3 regions of the Herminiimonas glaciei genome follow, and region 1 is predicted to be linked to each of the others. Evidence: riboswitches for the same ligand, from Rfam matches in the RefSeq annotation. Region 1 holds a riboswitch; each other region holds the start of a gene.
What was found. Region 1 has a riboswitch for thiamine pyrophosphate ahead of ACFQPC_RS08785 (purine-cytosine permease family protein). Riboswitches for the same ligand answer to the same signal wherever they lie in the genome.
Positions count from the first base shown of each region.

Region 1 (7,942 bases):
ACAACGCCTTGTTTGACGTACCGAATAAAAACCAGGCTTTGTTGCCGAGCATGACGACGCAAGTTTTCTTTATCGCGGCAACCGCGAAAGATGCCTTGCTGGTACCGACTGCCGCAGTGACGACCAGCCGTGGTACTGGTGGCCGTCGTGATCGTGGCGATGGCAATGAACGCAAAGCAGTCGAACAAAAAGACAGTGCAGCCGGCGACAAGAAAGCGGCAGACAAGAAAGCAGAGAAGCCGGAAGCGCCGGCTGTAGCCAAACCGGCGGCACCTGCTGCTGCGGCACATACGGACAAAGCCAAAGCTGCAGCGAATCCGTTTGCAAATATGACGCCGGAAGAACGTCGTGCTGCCCTGGAAAAAATGTCGCCGGGTGAGCGTGAAGCCATGCGCGACCGTCGTCGTGCCTTGCGCGAAGCCGAGAAACTGGCAGAAACGCCGGCGACGGATACCGCGGTCGCTGCTGTTGCAGCAAAAAAAGAAGAAGTTAAATCTGCCAAAGGTGAAAAAGCCGAGGCCGCTAATGCCGCAGCCAAAGGTAATCCGCCGGCGGAAGCATCCAGCAGCGGTTTCGCCGAGCAAAGTACGACCCGTACGGCCCGCACCGGCACCGTGAAAGTGATAGCTAAGGACGGCAATATCGAACAGCGCAAAGTCGAGCTGGGTGTGACCAATCGGGTACAGATGCAAGTCCTGAGTGGCCTGGAAGAGGGCGACACCGTCATCCTCGGCATCAAACTGCCGCCATCGACCAAGCGTCCGGCTTCGCCTGCTAACCAGCAAGGCGGTATGCCACCAGGCATGGGTGGGCCATCGGGTCGGGGTCGTTAATGGAAGAACGGAAGCCGGATGAGCAGATGGATATGGACATTGTGAGTAATATCACGCGTCCACATGACGAAACGCCGCTGATAGAGTTGCGCGGTGTCACCAAGACTTACCGTAATGGCGGGCTGGAAGTCGAGGTATTGCACGGCATAGACCTGAAGATTTATGAAGGTGAATTCGTCGCCATCATGGGGGCATCAGGTTCAGGTAAATCGACGCTGATGAACATCCTCGGCTGTTTGGACCGACCGACCACTGGTAGTTACTACTTCATGGGGCGTGACGTTTCCGGCTTTGAGCGTGACGAGCTGGCGATGTTACGCCGCGATGATTTCGGTTTCGTGTTCCAGAGCTATAACCTGATTGCTTCAGCCAGCGCGGCAGAGAACGTCGAAGTACCTGCGATGTATTCCGGTTTGCCGCCAGCTGAACGGCATGCACGGGCACTGGCCTTGCTGACAGAACTGGGGCTGGAAGAGCGCTCGCATCACAGGCCGAATCAATTGTCCGGCGGGCAGCAGCAACGGGTGTCCATCTCACGTGCATTGATGAATGGTGGCCGCATCATCCTGGCCGATGAACCGACCGGTGCGCTGGATAGTAAAAGCGGACAGGACGTGATGAAGTTGCTGGCTGACTTGTCGGCCCGCGGTCATACCGTTTTGCTGATTACACACGCGAAGGAAGTCGCCGACCACGCGCAACGCCTGATTGAGATCAAGGATGGCCACATCCTGTCCGATCCGGGGCCTGCACGAAAAATGCCGACACAGGCGGAATTCGTACGACCGCTGGTAACAGGTGTCGGCTCACGTCTGGGCGATATGCTGGAAGCGGCCAAGATGGCGCTGCGTTCCCTGCGTGCGAATTTCTTCCGTTCAGTATTGACGCTACTCGGCATCGTGATTGGCGTCGCTTCGGTGATTGCCATGCTGGCGATCGGGGACGGTGCCAAGGCCGAAGTGGTGGAGCGCATCAGTGCGATGGGTTCCAACCTCTTGCTGGTGCGTCCGGGTGTACCGAATCAACGTGGCTTCAATAGCACGGCAACGCTGGTGGTTGAAGACGTACGTGCGATCGACGAATTGCCGAATGTGCTGGCAGCGGTACCTGAACAGAGCAGCAGCGTGACTTTGCGCTTTGGTACTTCGGATACTTCGACCAGTGTGACCGGTACCTCGGCCAAGTTCCCTTTGGCGCGGCAGTGGCCAGTCGCGCAAGGTACTTTCTTTAGTGAGGAAGACGAATCGAATTATGCCGCGGTTGCGGTGCTGGGCAAAACCGTGGCAACGGCCTTGTTTGCGGATGAAAATCCGATCGGTGAATTTGTCCTGGTCAATAACCTGTTGTTCCAGGTGGTTGGTGTAATGTCGGAACGCGGTGCGTCACCTATGGGTTCGGATCAGGATGATGTGGTGTTCGTGCCTTACTCGACCAGCAGCTTGCGTTTGTCCGGCCAGCGCTATCTGCGCAACGTGACGGTGGCGGTGGAGAATGTCGAGCACATAGATGATACGCAGGAAGAAGTCGACAAGCTGCTGCTGGAACGCCACGGCACCGTCGATTACCAGATCCGCAATATGGCTTCCATCATGGAGGCGATGGAACAGACACAAAATACGCTGACCATCCTGCTCGGTTCGATTGCGGCGATCTCGCTGCTGGTCGGCGGTATCGGCGTGATGAATATCATGCTGGTATCGGTGACCGAACGCACGCGGGAAATCGGTATCCGCATGGCGACCGGTGCGCGTGAGGCCAACATCATGCAGCAGTTCCTGATCGAAGCAGTGGTGGTATCCGCTATAGGCGGTGCGATAGGTGTGGTTGGCGGGCTGGCGACAGCCGCGGTGATCGATGCCTTCGGCACGCCTATCAAGTATTCGCTGACCCCGGTGGTGCTGGCCTTTGGCTGTGCCTTCATGACGGGGCTGGTGTTTGGTTACCTGCCTGCGAAGAAAGCAGCGCAACTCGACCCTGTGGTCGCCTTGTCGGCAGAATGAAATGAAATTAATGAATCCACGTTTAACTTTCCGTCATACCCGCCTGGCACTGGCAGTTGCTGCTGCGCTGGCCTTGAGTGCCTGCGCCGGGCGCATTGATGCGACCAAACCGAATCTGGAAATGCCCGCCAGCTGGGCTGAATCCTCATCTGCTACCGCCGAATTGCAACGCGACTGGTGGCGCGGTTTTGGTTCGGATGAATTGTCAGGCCTGATCGACCAGGCGCTGGCCAACAATCCTGATTTGAATATTGCCGCCGAACGCGTGACACAGGCCGAGATTACGGCACGTCTGGCGGGTGCTTCCTTATTTCCTTTGCTGACCGTCAGCGCGAATACCGGTGTCGGTTCCAACAAGCCGGGCGTTACGCCTACCGGCTGGACCAAGACAGAAAACACCGGTGTCGCGCTCAGCGTCGCCTATGAAGTCGATGTGTGGGGCCGGGTAGCCGCAGTCGCCAGCGGTGCCAATGCTTCATTGAATGCCAGCCGCTACGACATGGAAACCGTGCGCCTGACACTGACGACAGGGGTGGCGAATGCTTATTTCCAGACGCTGGCCTTGCGCGTGCGCCTGAAGGTCGCGCAAGAAAATCTGGCGATCGCGGAGAAGGTGTATGCGATCGTGGAAGCACGTTACCGCTATGGTTCCGCTTCGGCCCTCGATATGAGCCGTCAGCGCGGCACGGTGCTGGCGCAACGCAACATCCTGCTGCCTTTGCAGGTGCAGGAGCGGCAGACGGTCAGCGCACTGGCGATCTTGCTGGGACGCCAGCCACAGGCCTTGCAGGTAGCGGCACAGGATTTGAATGTATTGACGGTGCCGGAAGTCAGCCCTGGTTTGCCTTCGACACTGATTACGCGCAGGCCTGACCTGGCGAGTGTGGAAGCACAGTTGTATGCCGCCGACGCGAATGTGGCTGCAGCGCGTGCGGCTTTGCTGCCGACGATTTCATTGACGGGTAGTGCCGGGAATTCCAGTGCCGCCTTGCTGGCGCTGGGCAATCCTGCATACGGCGTCGGACTGACGGCCAGTTTTGTGCAGACCTTGTTTGACGGTAATCGTTTGCGTCTGCAAGTGCAGACCAGCGAATCGGTGCGTCGCCAGTTGGTCGAGAGTTATCGTCGCACCGTCTTTGCATCGCTGAAAGAAGTCGACGATGCACTCAGCAATGCCAGCCGCAACCTGGCGCAAGAGCAGGCGCAAATTGAAATCAGGAAAGAAGCGCGGCGTGCATTGCAGCTGTCTGAATTGCGTTATCGCGAAGGTGCGGATGATTTGAATACGCTGCTGGATGCGCAGCGCACTTTGTTTGCAGCTGATGACCAACTGGCGCAACTGCGCTTGTTGCGCCTGACCGGTACCACTGATGTCTTCAAATCACTGGGTGGCGGCTGGAGCAGGACGCCGGCGCAGTAAGCCGGCTTGTGAGGAAAAACGGCTGCCAGGGAAACCGGGCAGCCGTTTTTATTTATGCTGATTGCAATGCGGGGCGGCGTGCGATGCGATAAATGCTGCCGAGCAGCAGCGTGATCGCCAGCGCAGGCAAAGCCGAGCCGACTACCGGCCACATCATCGGGCACAGATGGAAAGCTGCGATGCCTATCAGCCAGATCGCGACCGGTACCACGTTCACGCCTTTGTCGGTGGCTTCCCCTTTTAAAGCCAACTGCGAAATCACCACACCGAACAAGGGTACAAATACCGAGCTTAAGGTCAGCAGGAAAGGTTCCAGGCCATGCATCGGCAGGAACAAGGCACAGGCAGTGGCGACCAATGCGAGCGTGATGCCCCAGAAGCGTATCGTGAATTTGCCGTGCAGGAAATTCAGCGAAACCGAACCGGAATACACATCGCCGTAAGCATTATCCATTTCATCGATCAGGATCAGGCCGAGTGCGATCAGGCCGCCTTGCGCCAGCAACAGGGTGGTCATCAGGTCGGCGCCGGGATTGGAGGTGCTGACGATCAATACGCCCAAGGCGTGACACCAGATATTGGCAACGGCAAAACCGAGCCAGGTGCCACGGAAGGTGCTGGCTCCGGCTTTTCCATAGCGCGCGAAGTCGGCTACCAGCGGCAGCCACGATACCGGCATCGCCATCACCAGGTCTATGCCAGCCAGCGTGCTCATCGAGCCGTCACCTGCACGATGCCAGATCGCGTCCAGGCCTTGTGCCTGTGCTTTCAGGACGAATTGGTAGGTCAGCCAGATCAGTGAGAGGATTACCAGTGGCAGGCCGAAGCGACCGACGAACCAGCGCACCAGTCCTATCATCGAGCCGGTTGCCAGGCCGACCAGCAGCAAGCCCCAGAACAAGGCGGTGACGTAGGGTAGCCAGATCGTATCGAGGCCGGTAATGTCCTTGATCAGCGCGGTCGTGCCATCACGCATGACGACCAGCTCAAACGCGCTCCAGCCTATCAATTGCACCACGTTCAGCACGACCGGCAATTTGGCAAACGATGTGCCGAGGGTCTGGCACATCAGTACCGGGCTCGACAGGCCACGTTCAAAGCCGATGTATGCCACCAGCGCGAGCAGGGCCGCACCAAGTACGGAGCCGACAACGATGGCGAACAAGGCGGTTTGCGTACCGAGCGCAGTGCCGAGGAAGGCCCCGATCTGCATGACCAGCAGGCCGACGCCGAGGCTGAACCACAGTGCTGCATGATCGCGGAAGGAAAAGACGCGTTCGTTTGCCGGGATAGGAGTGAAAGCGGCATTGCTGCTGGCCGCAGGAGCGTTTGGTAAAGCCATCATGGTCTTTCAAAAAATAGATGGCAGGTCAGCGGATTCGATGCCGCGGGAGCGGCGATGGATTATGTGCTTTCCTGCGCGAGGATTACCTCAATCAGGTTCAACGGGTATCTCTCACCCACGCATATGCGCAGGACCCCGAGCCAAGTTTTCAGACAGGCCGCTACTTTGAGCCAAAAAACGTTTATAGGCAAGCCTCTGCGGGCAGCTGGCCGGATTTGTGGCAGGCAGGACAAATCCGACTTGTGCAACTTATAAGTGATTAGGGTGACCAAGCAGGCTAAAAGCAGAAAAGACTCCCAAAAACCGGCCGATCCGGGCTTCATAATCTTTTTTTCACAAAACGGCAGAGCTGCTGCTCCCAGGAGGTGACGATTTCATTTGAGCATGCTTTATTTTTTTAATTTTTTGATGAGAGGTTCTATGTATTTTCCACGTACTGCTGTTGTCGTCATGCTTGCTTGCGCTTTTACCGGCCACGCTTATGCCAAGTCTGAAGTGTGTCACGCCACAACGGAGAAACAGGTCGCTTCCTTATTTGATCGCTGGAACGCATCGTTGCAAACCGGCGATCCGCAAAAAGTGGTCGCCAACTACGCCAGCAAATCCATACTGCTGCCGACCTTGTCGAATAAGCCGCGCCTGACGGCCGACGAGAAAGTGGACTATTTCAAACACTTCCTAGAGCACAAGCCGGTCGGCACCATCAACAGCCGCGCGATAGAAATCAACTGCAACAGCGCCAGCGATTCCGGGCTGTATACATTCAAGTTCGATGATGGTTCGGAAGTGAAGGCGCGTTATACCTACACGTACAAATGGGATGGCCGTCAATGGCTGATCTCCAGCCATCACTCATCTGCGATGCCGGAGAAGAATTAAAACGTTTTGGAAAATGCCTGAGGTCCGGGGTGGGTAGTGCAGTTTAGTGTTCAACACTTGCCTGTGCTTGGACGGGCAGGCATCAACCACAGGTATAGAAATGTCGGGTCGCACAGTAAAGCTTGGAGGGGGAGCGACCCGACGAAAACGGTAAATACTGTATATAAACACAGCATAACATCGGATCCGGCAAAAATCAAAAGCCCACATCAAGTCTGTGAAATATATTCGGTATTGTTGTACGGAAGGTGAATAAAACATGTCGTCATGATAAAGTTTGTGCGGTGCAATATTGCCCGTTTTCACTTTTCCCTATGTCTGCCACCCCGCATCAATTCCGCATTGGTTTAGCCACCAGCCGTACCCACCAGGACGCGCCGAATTCCGTATTGGCACGTTTGCTCAACGGCAGCCGCATCGCGATAGAGCAACATTTGCAACCGCAACTGATAGTCGTCGGGCGTACGCTGGATGCGATGGACCATCTCGGCCTGCTGAAGAATTACCCGCATATCGAACGTTTCCCGTATGGCCGCCATGGCGGGCTGATGAAGTTGGTGTCCCGCGTCGTCGATACCGATCCGGCGCGGCGACTGGATGCCGTGATGTACCTGATGGATCCGGTTGATCCTTCGTCGATTTTTCCGGAAGCGGTGGCGCTGAAACGCCAATGCGTCATCCATGGCAAACCGTTCCTGTCGACGCTGGCCGGTGCGCGCGAATGGCTGGAGCTGGAGTCGATTGCTATCGGTGCCGCACCGAATCCGGAGCTGGATGAGACTTTCGACCTGAAGAATGAAGGCATCGCAATGATTGCGCACGATGCGATGAAAGGCCGCATGCTGGAAATCGCCGAACGCCATTTTGACTTACTGGATCAGTTCGGCTTTCGTTGCGCAACCGGTACCACCGGTAGCCTGCTGAACAAGCTGGCGCAAAAAATCAAGGGTGAAGAAGCAGGCCGCAACTGGGTCAAACCATACCTGAGCGGTCCGATGGGCGGCGACGCGCAGATTGCTGAACTGATCCTCGACAGGGACCAGTGTCGCCGTGTGCTGTTCCTGGAAGACCCGCACGTGGCACGCCAGCACGAAGCCGACATCCAGTTGCTGGAACGCGCTGCGCGCACGGTGACCGATTACGCACTATGTATCAGTAATGAAAATTGCGGAGAGCGCTGGCTGGATTTATTGCAAAAGCGCGTCGCTTTGCGCGCAGCTTGAAAAGCAAAGGGGCCGCATGAAGCGGCCCCTTTTTGCATTACAGCGATCGAATTTTAGAGACCGAGGCGCGCCGTCGCTTCATCCATGACGGCGGTATTCCATGGCACGAAGCCGGTCATGCCGATTTTCGACAAGGCGGTCCGGCCTGCTTCGCTGTCCGGCAAGGTCAGCAACAGTGTTTTTACTTTTTCACGGTCGGATTCGCTGAGCTTTTTCGTCGCCAGGAATTGCTTTATTGCGAC
Region 1 covers NZ_JBHTBU010000001.1:1,949,248-1,957,189, reverse strand. Annotated here, with positions in the region: gene ACFQPC_RS08800 (efflux RND transporter periplasmic adaptor subunit) at 1-833, shown strand, start outside; gene ACFQPC_RS08795 (MacB family efflux pump subunit) at 860-2,833, shown strand; gene ACFQPC_RS08790 (efflux transporter outer membrane subunit) at 2,844-4,253, shown strand; gene ACFQPC_RS08785 (purine-cytosine permease family protein) at 4,306-5,595, opposite strand; TPP riboswitch at 5,650-5,746, opposite strand; gene ACFQPC_RS08780 (nuclear transport factor 2 family protein) at 6,019-6,477, shown strand; gene ACFQPC_RS08775 (methylglyoxal synthase) at 6,792-7,700, shown strand; gene ACFQPC_RS08770 (phosphate/phosphite/phosphonate ABC transporter substrate-binding protein) at 7,754-7,942, opposite strand, start outside.

Region 2 (7,942 bases), on a different contig from region 1:
CACGATAAGCGACCACGGCTTCTTCGTAACGCGCTTTGGCAGCTTCAACATTCGCGACCCGGGTACCACCGTCAAAGATAGGCAGGGACAACGACAACGGTCCGACCGACCAGGTTTGCATATCGGTAGTCGTACCGCCGGAACGGAAACTGCCGGCACCAATCGAGCCGCTCAGGCTGAGACGGGGATAGCGTTGCGCCTGCGCGTTGCCGACTTCGGCACTGGCTGCCGCTACCTCACGTTCGGCAATAAATACATCCGGACGTTGCGACAGGGTTTGGGCCGGCAAGCTATCGATGTTAAGCAGCGTTGCAGCTACCGGCGCGGCACTGCTGCCGGCCATCTTGCGACGCACATCCGCTTCGTCCATCGCCGTCAGGTAAACCAATGCTTTCACATCCAGATCGCACAAGGCACTCTGTTGCGTTGCACGACCATTGCCTTCGGCAGCACTGGCACGTGCCAAAGCTGCTGTCGCCGGTGCCTGGAAACCCGCTTTCGCGCTCAGTTCGGACAGGCGCGCAGTTTCAGCACGTGAATCGGCGTCAGCCCGTGTCACTATTTCCAGCTTGTTGCAGGTACGCAGGCTGTAGTAACGATTCGCCACTTCAGCGGCAACCGATACGCGTGCGTCATGCCAGTTCGCCTGCGCGCCTTGCAGACGTGCTTGCGCCGCACGACTGGTCGCACGATTGGCACCGAACACATCTATTTCCCATGAAGGCTGCAAAGCGACTTGGGACGTCGTGCCCAATGGCAGTGGCGGCTGTGTATTGTTACGCTGGATGCTGCCGGTCACATCCAGCTTCGGGCCCAGTGCCGCACCGGCCGATACGCTGCTTGCACGCGATTGTTCGATGCGTGTAACCGCGGTCGCCACGGTGGGGCTGACGGCTTGCGCCGACTGGATTAACTCAAGCAGCAAGGGATCGTTTTGTTGCTCCCACCATTTTGACAAATCAGTCAGCGTGCCGTGATGCGGCAGGTTCTCGACTTCAGGCGCGGACGCTACCGGTGTTGCCGGCAATGGCGCAAACCATTTGTTCGGCGGCTGTACGCTCACCGTATCTGGTGGTGCAGTCAACGCGCAACCGGCAAGCCAGAACGGCAAGCCGAGGCTGGCGAGCAATTTAGTTTTGTTCATGATTTTTTCTTTTGGATAAGCGCAGCGCGGCGATTGGCTTCAAATGCAACCATGGCTTCTGCGTATGCGGTCATTTTCGCAGCCCACTGATCAATTGCGGCAGGGGTATTCATCAAATTAGGACGAATCGCATCAATCACATCGCGTGCGACAAACATGTGCAATGGCAGGCTGACTATGGAAAAAGCCAGTCTATGGATTTCATCGTCGATTTCGGACGCACCCAGATGACGGGCCAGCATGGCCACCATTTCAGCGTGTGCCGGCTTGATATTGTTATCGATGTCTTCCGCCCACAAACCGGTTGGCTCCAGCATCTCGCGGAAATGCAGGCGCACGCAAAGCTGGACCAGGTCGCCTTGTTTAAACGGTTCGAGGAAACCGGTAAAGAAGCCCGCCAGTGATTCCTGCAAGGTCTGTTCACTGTGACCGGACATATACATGTAATCGCAGGTATTACCCATAGGTTCGGTAAACACCGCGCGGTACAGGCCGGCCTTGTCACCGAAATAGTATTTGATCGCAGCGATATTTACGTCGGCAGCCAGCGCAATTTCACGCGTCGAGGTCTTGCTGAAGCCCTTGTCGGCAAACAGCCGTAAAGACGCCTGCAGCAAACGCGTACGCGCCTCGGCACCATCGGAACGTTGCTTGCGCACGTCCGCATCGGCATGGGAAGACTCGGCACCTTGCTGGGCGGCTGGGGGAGGGGTTTTATGGTCGGCAGAATTCATAGTCCGCATTAAACCACATAAATCAAACGTTTGATTTAATTAAATCGTTTGATTGTGTTTTTTGCGAATAAGTGAATATTTCCAAAAGGAAATTATCTGCAGGAATGGACGTACCGGAAGTGCGCGCGATCGTGCGTCTTTAGTTCTATGTATATTGATGCAACAAACGGCAGCATGATTAACGTGTGCTGTCTGCGCGTATAGGCAGAAAAGTGATCATCAGTGCGGAGAGCGACAGGATGCCGACCAGCACTGCAGCGAAATCCGGCTTCATGGCAAACCAGCCCATGGCGAAAATAACCCCGGCAGTAGATAAAAGTTTTGCAAAAGCCAGCATGTTGTCCCCACTTCAATAAGGCCCATCTCAATCAAGATGCCAATGTATCGAAGATGGAAGGGGGAAACTATAGGATTAGCTGCCGACCGTGTGTCGGTGCAGTCCTACACAGCAAACAGACTTTGCATCGCTTTCACGCACCGGAGGAAGATGGCGCGGGCTTTTTGCCCGCTTTGCGTGCCGGCCGTTCCTGCTCCCACTGTGCCAGCGCCGCGCGATACTTATCCATCTCCAATTCATACAAATCGAAGATACAGGGTTCGCAACCGCTATGACAGCATTCATCATTGTCGGGGCGTACAGGTGGCAAAGGTGCCTTCGTATCAGTGCTTTTGACCATATGGGTAAATGTGCCCGGCAGTGCCGCAGCGGAAATAATATTCGTACTCCGGTTTTCTTTAATATACTGCGGTCTCTTATGCCGGAGCGCCTGTCGTTCCGGGCCGCCATCCCGGCAATAGCGCCTTCACCTTGCGCATACCAACACTAGTCTACTGCGCATGAACGACACGTTTACGCTTTTCGGCCTGGTCGATACCTCGGCACTGGAGCTCGCCTCCTTCGCGCTGGCGCTGTGCATGGTCATACTGAATATCCGCCAGTCGCCGTGGGCCTGGCTATTCTCCATCCTGTCGGCCGCCATGTATGCGGTAGTGTTCTACGACAGCAGGATATATGGCGATATGTCGCTGCAATTCTTTTTTATCGCGGTCTCATTATGGGGCTGGTACCAATGGTTATTCGGCGGTGCCACGCATCAGGGTGTGCAAGTATCGCGCATGTCGCCACTCGCTTATCTGTATTCGGGGCTGGCCTGGCTCATCGGTTTTATTGCGATTGCCGCTTTCCTGCGCATGTTCACCGATACCGATGTGCCGCATATCGATGCCTTCCTCACCGCCGGCAGCCTGGTCGGCCAGATCCTGCTCTCGCGCAAGAAGCTGGAAAATTGGTATGTGTGGATAGTCATAGACCTGATTTACATAGGCTTGTACCTGCACAAGGATTTGTACCTGACCGCCTTCCTGTTCGCCATCTTCGTCGTGCTGGCCGTGATCGGTTTGCGTACCTGGGATAAATCGCTGCGCACGCAAGGACTATCCTGAGATGCATAGCGCTCCGTTACGCATAGCCCTGCTGGGCGCGGAATCAACCGGCAAGTCGACCCTGGCAGCAGCTTTGGCTGCACACTACCAGACCGTATGGGTACCTGAATACCTGCGTGAGTTTGTCGAAACAAGGCAGCGTACGCCGCAAGCGCATGAACAAATCCTGATCGCCCATACGCAAATTGCACGTGAAAACATCGCAGCCGCGCAAGCGCATCGCTTCCTGTTTTGCGACACGACACCGCTGATGACTGCGCTGTATAGCCAGTACTATTTTGGCGAAGTCGAGCCGGCACTCAGCCAGCTCGCGCTGACGCATCGCTATGATTTTACGATCGTGGCGGAACCAAGCAATCCCTGGGTGGCCGACGGTTTGCAGCGGGAATCCGATAGCGTGCGACAGGAAATACATCGACTCCTGCTACAGGCACTGGATGCTGCAGCGATTCCTTATCTGTTGGTATCCGGCGATACCGGACAACGCGTACAACAGGTCAGTGCTTATTTGTCGACGCAAGATACGGAATAAAAAAATGCCACCGGTCAAAGGTGGCATTTTGTTTGATATTGGCCCGTCGAGCAGGATTAGAAATCCACCTGTACCGACAATCTGGCCAGGCGTGGCGCACCCGGAATCAGGTAACCGCCAAAGGCATTCGCCGCATCACCCCAATAGAATTTATCGAATACGTTATCGATACCGAAACGGAAGGTAGTCGTCTTGCCGCTGATCTTGGTTGCATAACGCGCACCAATGTTCAGTACATGGTAGCCATCTACGCTTTTGTTCAGGGAAGCGATTTGGCTATTCGGTGCAAATATCTTGCTGGTCGAATAAATCCATGTCGCATTCAATTTCACGGCAGGCATTTGCGGCAATGCATAGTCTACATAGACCGCTGATTTGAACTTCGGCACATTGCCGACACGTTTGCCTTCGATATCCGGATCACCGGTTCCGACCGCCTTCGCTTCCATTGCGGTAAAGCTGGCACCCAACATCAAGTCGCGTGTCACACGTCCCTGCGCCGCAAACTCGAGCCCACGATTTACCTGTTCACCCGCTGCCACATAGGCTCCTACCCCCGCAGTTGCATCCGAGCTTGAAGCTTTCACGTATTCGTTACGGCGTTTGATCTGGAACAGGGCTGCAGAAACGCTGACATCAGGTGTGATGTCGGCCTTAACACCGACTTCAATCTGCTTCGACTTATATGGATCCAGCACGGACTCTGAGTTAGGCAAGCCCGACGGGATTTCTCCGCCTGGCTCCATCCCTTGTGCATACGATGCATAGAAAGAGAGATTCGCTTTCGGGCTATACACCAAAGCGACGTTAGGCAAAACAAAGTCTGAATCGGTGTTGCGGATATTCGATCCATCCGCAGCAAACTGAACACGCTTTAGTTTCGTATAACGTACGCCTGCATGCACTTTGAACTGTTCGTTCAATGCCATCACGTCTTGCACGAAGAAGGACTGTTCATCATCCTTGCGACGCAAGGCAACCGGCAATGCCTGCTCCTGGGTTAATGCCCGTTGCGGCAGGGTATAGATGTTACCCGGCAAGCCACCGACTGTCGGCGTGAACAGATAGTCTGCATAGTTGTCCCGTCGGTTCAGTGTCGATACGCCAGTGGTCAAATCATGCTTCACACTACCCGTCGCAAACTTACCTTGCAACAAAGCCTGCGTAGTCATGACGGAGCGCTTGTCATTTTCACGACGCAAGTCATACAAGCCAAAATCACCGTTTGAGCAATACCCGAAGTTCAGGAGTTGCGCCGGGCAGCCGGATGCCAGCGCCACTGCATCATCACGCCGCAATTCAAACTTGTTGGCTTGCAAGGTGGTGCGCCAATTGTCATTCAACTCGTATTCAAATTTAACGCCGAGATTGTTGGTGTCATCGGTGACCGGCAAACTCCATGTCTGGTTATTCAGCATAGTCTTGCCGCTGACGCCGGTAGGAATGCGTTGTTCAGGGCCGAGCAACTGGAAGCCGGGCACTGTCAGCTGCGACTTGTGCTGGTAATCCATATCCACCTGCAGCAAGGCACGCGGGCTGATGCGCCAGTCAAAGGAGCCGGAAACAAAACGCCGGTCGCCATTCGAACCTTTTACATAGGACTTGATATCTTCCGCCGCCGCATTAATGCGATAACCAAAGCGCTTGTCATCGGAACGACCGCCAAGGTCTATTGCACTGTAAACGGTACCGCGCTCGCGCACTTCAAAGGTCGCCGAACGCAGCGGGGTGTCGGTAGGACGCTTGGTTACGTAATTAAGGATGCCGCCGGCAGAAGCAATACCCGCCTGCATGCCTGCCAGACCTTTGAGGATTTCGAGGCGTTCCTTGTTTTCCATCGGAATCGCCGAATGCGCCAGGATCACCATGCCATCCTTGCGATAGTTGGAACCCATGTCCAGCGTAAAGCCGCGGATCGCAAACCAGTCGGACAGGCCGACTGCGTTATAGGAATTCTGTACGCTGGCGTCGTATTTCACCGCATCGGTCGCGGTGCGTATGCTGCGCTCCTGCATCTGCTCGGCGGTGATGACGCTGATCGAAGCCGGTGTCTGCAGCAAAGGGGTATCGGAGAAACCGCCGACGCTTGCATTGCGCGCAATACCGTCCGGTGCCGACCCGGAAGTCACAACCACTTCAGGCAAAACATTTTCGGAAGTCTCCGCCATCGCAACAGGTGCAAACGCACAAGCTTGCGCAACGGCCAGGGCTATCAGGGAACGACGGGAGTGGGGTACAGACATGTTTTGTTCAATCAATCGCGTTAGAAAAACGAATGCGCGCGAAGGAATGGACAAAGAAATTGCGTGGACTTTGCGCTTCCCTACGCTGGCATTATCCAGGTCAGGTACGGAGGGTTTTTTCTCACCCGAAGACGTTTAACTCTTCAGGACCCCTAGCGTGGCCGAATGGTAACACGAAAGAAGAAGAGCACGGAATGGCATTTTTGCCGCAAGTTGTGGCAAATTTCGCCGATCTTAACCGAGGTCAACAAATCGCCATACAGGCATATGACTTATTTGATTTTCTTGGTGATAGCAGATTTACCCTGCCGGATGCGCGTAATACCCGACGTCACCGAGATGGGATCGCTGGCGGGAAAGCTCAGGTCCAGTGCCGTATCGAGCAATTCGTCCTTCGCTTTTTCCTGCCTGGAAGGCGCGCTGTCAGTTGGAATTTCCGCCACCGGATCACTGGCTGGGAAGGTCGCCTCCAATGCATCGTCCAGCAAGTCTTCGTCATGTGTATGCGGCTCTACGTCGGACGGCTTTCCTGCAACGGCCGGCTTCGCTTTGGACTTATGCTCTGTCATGTGAGACTCCTTGCGATAGTGGATAGTGCGATTAACTATAGGACAACTTCCAACACCAGGCGTTCAACTGCTGTGCGGGTAACGCACTGTCAACACTTGCAACTCTTCATGACCGGCCGGGCTTTGCAACGATACCGCATCTCCCTCATGCGCACCGAGCAGGCTTTGCGCGAGCGGTGATAGCCAGCTGATCCGCCCTTGCGCCGGGTCCAGTTCATCCAGTCCCACTATCGTCACTTGGTGCTGTTCACCTGCAGCATTTTCGTATTCCACCGTGGCACCAAAGAATATCTGCTCACCATCTGCATGCACACTGGCATCAACTATCTCTGCCGTTTCGAGGCGCGTTTGCAGGTAATGGATGCGTGTATCAATTTCACGTAGCGATGCTTCCGGCGCGGATTCCAGATCCGCACTTTCAGTATCTGCCTGCAACGCCGCAGGCCGTGCCACATCCAGCAGATGCTGCAATTCCGTTTGCAGTGTGTGATAACCACCCGGAGTAATGTAGTTCCTGACGCCGACCGGCATCTCCGGCACCGGTGATACGGCGTCGTCGTCATTCGATTCTTTTACAAATGCCTTGTTCATGATCGCACTCCTGCACTGCGCATGCGTGAACGACTACCTTAACGCATTCGCAGGGAGGCTGCTGTGCGTTACAGCACCAAGGGAAGAGCTCGCGCTCCTGGCTGACAGTCCAGCATCAACGCGGACTGAGGAATTGCTGCATGCGCTGCAATTCCTCATCTAATGCATTGCGGAAAGCCGCCCCTTTGGGTGTTGCGCCTGCCACATAGCCGAATGTAGCGTCCAGTTGAGCATCACGCGTCGACACATTAGCCCAGCCTATCACCTGATCACGCCAGAGCATGGGCAGCGCGTAATAACCGAACTGGCGTCGGGCTGGCGGTGTATAGGCTTCGAATTTGTAAGTCCAGTCCCAGAGCAGGGCGAAGCGACGTCGATCCCAGACCACCGGATCAAAAGGAGCGAGTAATCGCACACTATCGTCGACCGCGTAACGACGCGAACGCGGGTTTTCATCGGCGGGCCAGTACCAGGTCGTTCCATCGATACGACAACTGGCCACGTGTTCGCGTGCAAGTCGCAGTGCTGCCTGCGTCTGCACTGCCAGATGTGGTGCACCGTAGCCTAGCAGGCGCGCCAGGTAAGTCAGGCTGGCCGCTGGTAATGGCGCGTACTTGCGCAGCACGAGTGCTATCAGGGCGGCTGCACACCGGGCACTGGCAGCCGGGCTGTCATCCGACGGTTGA
Region 2 covers NZ_JBHTBU010000002.1:204,848-212,789, forward strand. Annotated here, with positions in the region: gene ACFQPC_RS11800 (efflux transporter outer membrane subunit) at 1-1,144, opposite strand, end outside; gene ACFQPC_RS11805 (CerR family C-terminal domain-containing protein) at 1,141-1,878, opposite strand; gene ACFQPC_RS11810 (hypothetical protein) at 2,057-2,215, opposite strand; gene ACFQPC_RS11815 (oxidoreductase-like domain-containing protein) at 2,349-2,555, opposite strand; gene pnuC (nicotinamide riboside transporter PnuC) at 2,716-3,321, shown strand; gene ACFQPC_RS11825 (AAA family ATPase) at 3,323-3,853, shown strand; gene ACFQPC_RS11830 (TonB-dependent siderophore receptor) at 3,910-6,096, opposite strand; TPP riboswitch at 6,157-6,260, opposite strand; gene ACFQPC_RS11835 (hypothetical protein) at 6,369-6,665, opposite strand; gene ACFQPC_RS11840 (GreA/GreB family elongation factor) at 6,729-7,256, opposite strand; gene ACFQPC_RS11845 (DNA glycosylase AlkZ-like family protein) at 7,372-7,942, opposite strand, start outside.
Region 2: another riboswitch for thiamine pyrophosphate. It lies ahead of ACFQPC_RS11830 (TonB-dependent siderophore receptor); the one in region 1 lies ahead of ACFQPC_RS08785 (purine-cytosine permease family protein).

Region 3 (7,942 bases), on a different contig from region 1:
CTGCAAAGAATGGCTTCAAAGGCGTTGAATTCTTGTTTCCATACGATTTCCCTGCGGCTGATGTCGCAGCGAAATTGAAAGAAAACAACCTGGAAATGGTGTTGCATAACCTGCCAGCCGGTAACTGGGCTGGTGGTGAGCGTGGTATCGCTTGCCATCCGGATCGCGTAGAAGAATTCAAAGCCGGCGTGGACAAAGCAATTGAATACGTCAAAGTGCTCGGTACCAAACAGGTCAACATCCTGTCCGGTATCGTGCCTACAGGCGTAACGCATGAACAAGCAGAAGCAACCCTGGTTGCGAACTTGAAATATGCGGCTGCTAAATTGAAAGCTGAAGGTATCCCACTGTTGATCGAAGCGATCAACACATTCGATATCCCGGGTTTCTTCCTGACCGGTACGAAACAGACTCTGGACATCATTGCCAAAGTCGGTTCCGACAACCTGTTTTTCCAATACGACATCTATCACATGCAACGCATGGAAGGTGAGTTGGCCAACACGATGAAGAACAACCTCGCGGTTATTCCTCATCTGCAACTGGCAGACAATCCAGGTCGTTTTGAACCAGGTACAGGCGAAATCAATTACACCTTCCTGTTCAAGTTCCTGGACGAAATTGGTTACAAGGGCTGGATCGGTTGTGAGTACAAGCCTAAAGCTGGTACGGTAGAAGGATTGGGCTGGCGCGCAGCGCACGGCCTATAATGTAGCGTCTCTAAGCATACTGAGCGGTCCGACATCGGGCCGCTTAGTATTTTTACTGAGTACGTAGTTCACACTTAAATATAATCAGGAGTCAGTCATGGCAAAAGTTGGATTTATTGGTTTGGGTATCATGGGCGCACCAATGGCGCTGAACCTGCAAAAGGGTGGTCACCAACTGTTTTTGCATGATCAAAAAGCACCAGCACAAGAATTGATCGACGGCGGCGCAACAGTTTGCAAATCGGGCGCTGAAGTTGCCAAGAGCGCAGACATCATCATCACCATGGTGCCGGATACCCCGCACGTGGACGCAGTTCTGTTCGCAGAAAACGGTGTTGCGGCTGGTCTGGCTAAAGGCAAAATCGTGGTCGACATGAGCTCGATCTCGCCTATCGCTACCAAAGAATTCGCGAAAAAAGTAAATGCACTGGGTTGCGAATACCTGGATGCACCAGTATCCGGCGGTGAAGTCGGTGCTAAAGCAGCTTCACTGACCATCATGGTCGGCGGTTCGGAAGCAGCGTTCAACACAGTCAAACCTTTGTTTGAACTGATGGGTAAAAACATCACCCTAGTTGGCGGCAACGGCGACGGTCAAACCACCAAAGTAGCAAACCAAATCATCGTTGCATTGAACATCCAGGCTGTTTCCGAAGCCCTGTTGTTCGCATCGAAAGCAGGCGCAGATCCAGCAAAAGTCCGTCAGGCTCTGATGGGCGGTTTTGCTAACTCGCGTATTCTGGAAGTACACGGTGAACGTATGGTTAAACGTACATTCAACCCAGGCTTCCGTATCGAACTGCATCAAAAAGATTTGAACCTGGCATTGCAAGGTGCAAAAGCAATGGGCGTATCGTTGCCTAACACTGCAAACACCCAGGAATTGATGAACGCATGCGCAGCAAATGGCATGAGCGGTCTGGATCACTCGGCACTGTGCCGCGCGATCGAAATCATGTCGAACCACGAAATCGCCAAGGCGTAATTCGTTCGACTGATTTGAGTACTGCTGCCGGCATTGCATTCAGGTGCAATGCCGGTTTGATTCAAAATTTTTAAAAGTAGCTTGCCCCATGTCGATTGATCCACGTCAGTTTTTGAATGACCTGTATGCCACCGCAGTTGAGGCCGTGAGCGCACAGAAGTGCATGCCTGCCTATCTGCCTAAACAATCTGCCAAGGGTCGTACCCTGGTGATTGGCGCCGGTAAAGGTGCTGCAGCAATGGCCAAGGTAGTTGAAGATACGTGGCCAGGCAAAGTAGAAGGCTTGATCGTGACGCGTTATGGTCACGGCGCTGACTGCAAACAAATTGAAGTAGTAGAAGCGGCACATCCGGTCCCGGATGAAGCTGGCCGTCAGGCAGCTGGCCGTATGCTGGAACTGGTCAAGGGTTTGACCGAAGATGATCTGGTTTTGTGCCTGATCACTGGCGGCGGTTCCGCCTTGCTGAGCTTGCCGGGTGAAGGCATTACGCTTGAGCAAAAGCAAGCATTGAATAAAGCCCTGCTGAAAAGCGGCGCAACGATTTCCGAAATGAACTGTGTGCGCAAGCACCTGTCCGCCATCAAAGGTGGTCGCCTGGCGTTGGCATGTGCCCCGGCACGTGTCGTGACGCTGCTGATCTCCGATGTGCCGGGCGATGATCCTGGTGTGATCGCCAGCGGTCCTACCCTGCCTGATCCGACGACTTGTGCGGAATCCCTGGCGATCCTGAAAAAATACGGCATCGAAATTCCGGACAATATCCTGAAGCATCTCGAATCCGGCGCTGGTGAAACACCGAAGCCGGGTGATCCGCGTTTCGCACGCAATGAACACCATGTGATGGCAACCGCACAGCATGCACTGGAAGCCGCTGCGGCCAAAGCGCGCGCTGCCGGTATCACGCCTTACATCCTGTCCAATGACCTTGAAGGTGAGTCGCGCGACGTCGGTATGGTGCATGCAGCGTTGGCCAAGCAGGTTGCGAAATATGGCCAGCCGTTTGCCAAGCCGTGCGTCATCCTGTCCGGCGGTGAAACGACTGTCACCGTACGCGGCAAAGGTCGTGGCGGCCGCAATGCAGAATTCCTGTTGAGCCTGGCAGTGTCCCTGCAAGGTACTGCCGGTATACATGCGTTGGCATGCGACACCGATGGTATCGATGGTTCGGAAGACAACGCCGGTGCCATCTATCAACCAGATTCATGGACCCGTGCCGCTGAGCAAGGCCTGAATGCCAAAGCCATGTTGGAGAACAACGATGGTTATGGTTTCTTCAGTGCACTCGGTGACCTGATCGTCAGTGGTCCGACACGTACCAACGTGAATGACTTCCGGGCCATCCTGATTTTGTAATTTATTTTCCCGCTGTGTCTGTGATCCAGTCATAGCGGTATTCATTTTTCATTTTTCATTTAAGAAGAAGATCTGTCATGAGACGTAATCGTAAAGCAAAAATCGTTGCTACCCTGGGCCCAGCAAGTGGCGATCTGGAAACCATCAGCGCATTGTTTGAAGCTGGAGTGGACATGTTCCGCTTCAACTTCAGCCATGGTTCGCACGAAGATCACCGCGCACGTCACGAAATCGTGCGTAGCCTGGAAACCAAATACGGCCGTCCGGTTGCCATCCTCTGCGATCTGCAAGGTCCGAAGATTCGTCTGGGTACCTTCAATGGCGATTCCGCTGTGTTGGCTGAAGGTTCGCAATTCGTGCTCGACCGCGATCAGACTCCAGGTGATGCAACACGCGTTTACCTGCCACATCCTGAACTGTTCGAAGTTGTCAAAGCTGGTCAAAACCTGTTGTTCGATGACGGCAAAATTCGTGTTTCGATCGAAAGCAACTCGGGTGACCGCATCGTCACACGTGTGACTACCGGCGGTAAGATTTCGAACCGCAAAGGCGTCAACGTGCCAGACGCAATTCTGCCTATCCCTGCAATGACACCGAAAGATCTGGTTGATCTGGAATTCGCATTGTCGTTGGGCGTGGACTGGGTAGCTCTGTCGTTCGTGCAACAAGTTTCCGATATCGAAGATGCACGCAAGATCATCGGCGACCGCGCTCTGATTCAATCGAAGATCGAAAAACCAGCAGCAATGCTCGACATCGATGCGATCTGCAAAGCTTCTGACTCCGTCATGGTTGCTCGTGGTGATTTGGGTGTTGAACTGCCGATCTCGCAAGTGCCGCGCGCTCAGAAAGAAATCATCCGTGTATCGCGTAAATACGGCCGTCCAACTATCGTTGCAACACACATGTTGGAATCGATGACCGAATCGCCTATGCCAACCCGTGCAGAAGCATCGGACGTAGCCAACGCCATTTATGAAGGCGCAGATGCCGTGATGTTGTCTGCGGAATCGGCCAGCGGCAAGAACCCTGTTCGTGCCGTTCAAATGATGGACAGCATCATCAAGGAAGTGGAAAGCGATCCGGTCTACCGCACACTGCTGGATGCACAGCAAGTGACACCACGTCCAACCGCGGAAGATGCAATTTGCAACGCCTTGCGTGACACCACGGCTGCGATCAAAGCTGTCGCTACTGTGACATACACAAAATCCGGCAGCACCAGCATGAGCGCTGCGCGTGTACGTCCGACCACGTCGATCCTGAGCATCACTCCAGAACTGAAGACCGCACGTCGTCTGGCATGGGTTTGGGGTATCCACTCGATCGTTGGTGGCCAGGATGTTAAGTCTGTTGATGATATGGTCAGCGAAGCAGTGGCGGCCGCTGTGCATGAAGGTTTTGCCAAGAAGGGTGATTACATCGCTATCTCGGCTGGCTTGCCATTCGGTGAATCGGGTACAACCAACTTGTTGCACATCGCAACAGTTAAGTAATAGCTGAGTTGTAACAGTTTCTGGAAAACAGCATCCTTGCCGTTTTCCAGAACTGACATGAATGGTTTGTTTTCCGGTAGGCAAGCAAGCCATTCATGTCAGATGTAAAAGTTTGACCCGGGTCAATTGACGTAGTCGTTTTATTGCATAGACTCGCGTTGTAGTTTGTTGCACCCGTTGTAGAAGTAAAAAGCTAGGGGTCCTAGGCAGATGCATACCGCATCCCGCCGGGTGAGAAAAACCCTTGAACCTGATCTGGATAATGCCAGCGAAGGGAAGCTAACGAGAACGATGTCGCATCAGGAATCCGCATTGCATCGCCCCACGATGCCCTCCTTGAAACGATAGCTGTCCTCGAAACCTCCTGAGCTGGCTCCAAGCCACTGTAGTTAGCCAAGGAGCCAAAATGAATGCCAATCCCAAATTCCTGTCCGCCACTGCGACAGTAGACGAAGCAGCAATCCAGCCGCTGCCGAATTCCCGCAAAATTTATATCGAAGGTTCGCGTCCCGACATCCGCGTGCCTATGCGTGAGATTACGCAGTCCGATACGCCAGCTTCGTTCGGTTTTGAAAAGAACCCACCCATCTATGTGTATGACACCTCGGGTCCTTACACCGACCCTGCGGCGAAGATAGATATACGTTCCGGCCTGGATACGCCGCGCCTGCCGTGGATACTCGAACGCAATGACACGGAAGAACTACCAGGCCCGACGTCGGAATACGGGATAGAACGCCTGAACGATCCGAAGCTGGCCGAGTTGCGTTTCAACCTGCATCGCAAACCACGTCGTGCATTGGCTGGTAAAAACGTCTCGCAAATGCACTACGCACGTCAGGGCATCATCACGCCGGAAATGGAATTCGTTGCGATCCGTGAAAACATGAATCGTCGCGCCTACCTGGAAGAACTGAAAAAATCCGGTCCTAAAGGTGAGAAGCTGGCCGAGTTGATGGGACGTCAGCACCCGGGGCAATCGTTCGGTGCTGCGATTCCACAAGAGATCACTGCAGAATTTGTGCGCAGTGAAATCGCGCGCGGCCGCGCCATCATTCCAGCCAACATCAATCACCCGGAAATCGAACCTATGATCATAGGGCGTAACTTCCTGGTCAAAATCAACGCGAATATCGGTAACTCGGCGGTCACTTCTTCGATCGGTGAAGAAGTCGAAAAAATGACTTGGGCGATACGTTGGGGCGGCGACAATGTAATGGATCTGTCGACCGGCAAACACATCCATGAAACACGCGAATGGATTATCCGCAACTCGCCCGTGCCTATCGGTACCGTGCCGATTTACCAGGCGCTGGAAAAGGTAAATGGCAAGGCCGAAGACCTGACCTGGGAAATTTTCCGCGACACGCTGATCGAACAGGCAGAGCAGGGCGTCGATTACTTCACCATCCATGCCGGTGTCTTGCTGCGCTATGTGCCACTGACGGCGAAGCGCATGACCGGCATCGTGTCGCGTGGCGGTTCCATCATGGCGAAGTGGTGTCTCGCACATCACAAGGAATCTTTCCTGTACGAACACTTCGAAGACATCTGCGAAATCATGAAAGCCTATGACGTGTCCTTCAGCCTGGGCGATGGCTTGCGTCCGGGTTCCATCTATGACGCGAATGATGAAGCGCAACTGGGTGAATTGAAAACGCTGGGAGAGCTGACGCAGATCGCATGGAAGCATGATGTGCAAGTGATGATCGAAGGTCCTGGTCATGTCCCTATGCACCTGATCAAAGAAAACATGGACCTGCAACTGGAACAATGCCATGAAGCGCCGTTCTATACGCTGGGGCCGTTGACGACCGATATTGCACCGGGCTATGACCACATTACTTCCGGTATCGGTGCGGCGCAGATCGGTTGGTATGGTACGGCGATGCTTTGCTATGTCACGCCGAAAGAGCATCTCGGTTTGCCGAACAAGGTCGACGTCAAGGACGGCATCATCACTTACAAAATCGCTGCACATGCCGCCGATCTGGCGAAAGGTCATATCGGTGCGCAGATTCGTGACAATGCCTTGTCGAAAGCGCGTTTCGAATTCCGTTGGGAGGACCAGTTCAACATCGGTCTGGATCCGGACAAGGCGCGCGAATTCCATGATGAAACTTTGCCCAAGGATTCAGCCAAGGTCGCGCATTTCTGCTCGATGTGCGGCCCGCATTTCTGTTCGATGAAAATCACTCAGGAAGTGCGTGACTATGCAGCGAAGCAGGGCATCACGGAAATCCAGGCTTTGAAAGCGGGCATGGAAGTGAAGGCAATCGAGTTCGTGAAGAGTGGTGCCGAGATTTATCAAAAGCAATGATGATCACGCTACAGCTGAATGGCAGCGCATATCAGGTCGAGGACGGCTCCACCGTGAGCGACCTGGTGGCATCCTTGTCCTTGACCGGCAAGGCCATAGCCGTCGCCATCAATCGCGAAGTCCTGTCGGATAGCGATTGGCCGCAACGTCGTTTGCTGGCGACGGACTCCATTGATATCGTGCGCGCCATAGGTGGCGGTTAATGAATGAAGCAAATAGAAGGCAAGCGCGAGCTTGCCTTTTATTTGCTGTTTAGGTATTCCAGAGGAGTTACACCATGAGTAGTCCACATTTCGCCGACGAGCAACTGACGATCGCCGGCACCACTTATCGCTCCCGCCTCTTGGTAGGCAGCGGTAAATACAAAGACCTCGAACAGACCCGCGCTGCCAGCGAAGCCAGCGGCGCACAAATCGTCACCGTCGCGATTCGCCGCGTCAATATCGGGCAAGACCCGAATGCACCGAGCCTGCTCGATGTGCTGCCGCCATCCGAATACACCTTGTTGCCGAACTCGGCCGGTTGCTACAACGCCGCTGATGCGGTTTACACCTTGCAACTGGGCCGTGAAATCCTCGGCGGCCACAAGCTCTGCAAGCTCGAAGTACTGGGCGATGAAAAGACCCTGTTCCCGAATATGCCGGAAACCCTGAAAGCAGCAGAAACGCTGGTCAAGGATGGCTTTGATGTGATGGTCTATTGCAGCGATGATCCGATCCAGGCGCGCATGCTGGAAGATATCGGTTGTGCCGCCATCATGCCGCTGGCGTCCTTGATCGGTTCCGGCATGGGCATCCTCAACCCGTGGAATTTGTCGCTCATCATCGAACAAAGCAAAGTCCCGGTCATCGTCGATGCGGGTGTCGGTACCGCTTCGGATGCCGCGATTGCGATGGAACTGGGTTGCGATGGCGTGCTGATGAACACCGCGATTGCCGGTGCGCAAGATCCGGTACGCATGGCGCATGCAATGAAACTGGGTATAGAAGCCGGACGCAATGCTTACCTGGCAGGTCGTATCGCCCGTAAATTCGCCGCTTCCCCATCGTCACCGATGGCCGGACGCGTGGTTTAACG
Region 3 covers NZ_JBHTBU010000003.1:157,741-165,682, forward strand. Annotated here, with positions in the region: gene hyi (hydroxypyruvate isomerase) at 1-710, shown strand, start outside; gene glxR (2-hydroxy-3-oxopropionate reductase) at 808-1,695, shown strand; gene ACFQPC_RS17345 (glycerate kinase type-2 family protein) at 1,784-3,049, shown strand; gene pyk (pyruvate kinase) at 3,127-4,545, shown strand; TPP riboswitch at 4,731-4,839, shown strand; gene thiC (phosphomethylpyrimidine synthase ThiC) at 4,952-6,865, shown strand; gene thiS (sulfur carrier protein ThiS) at 6,862-7,068, shown strand; gene ACFQPC_RS17365 (thiazole synthase) at 7,143-7,940, shown strand.
Region 3: another riboswitch for thiamine pyrophosphate. It lies ahead of thiC (phosphomethylpyrimidine synthase ThiC); the one in region 1 lies ahead of ACFQPC_RS08785 (purine-cytosine permease family protein).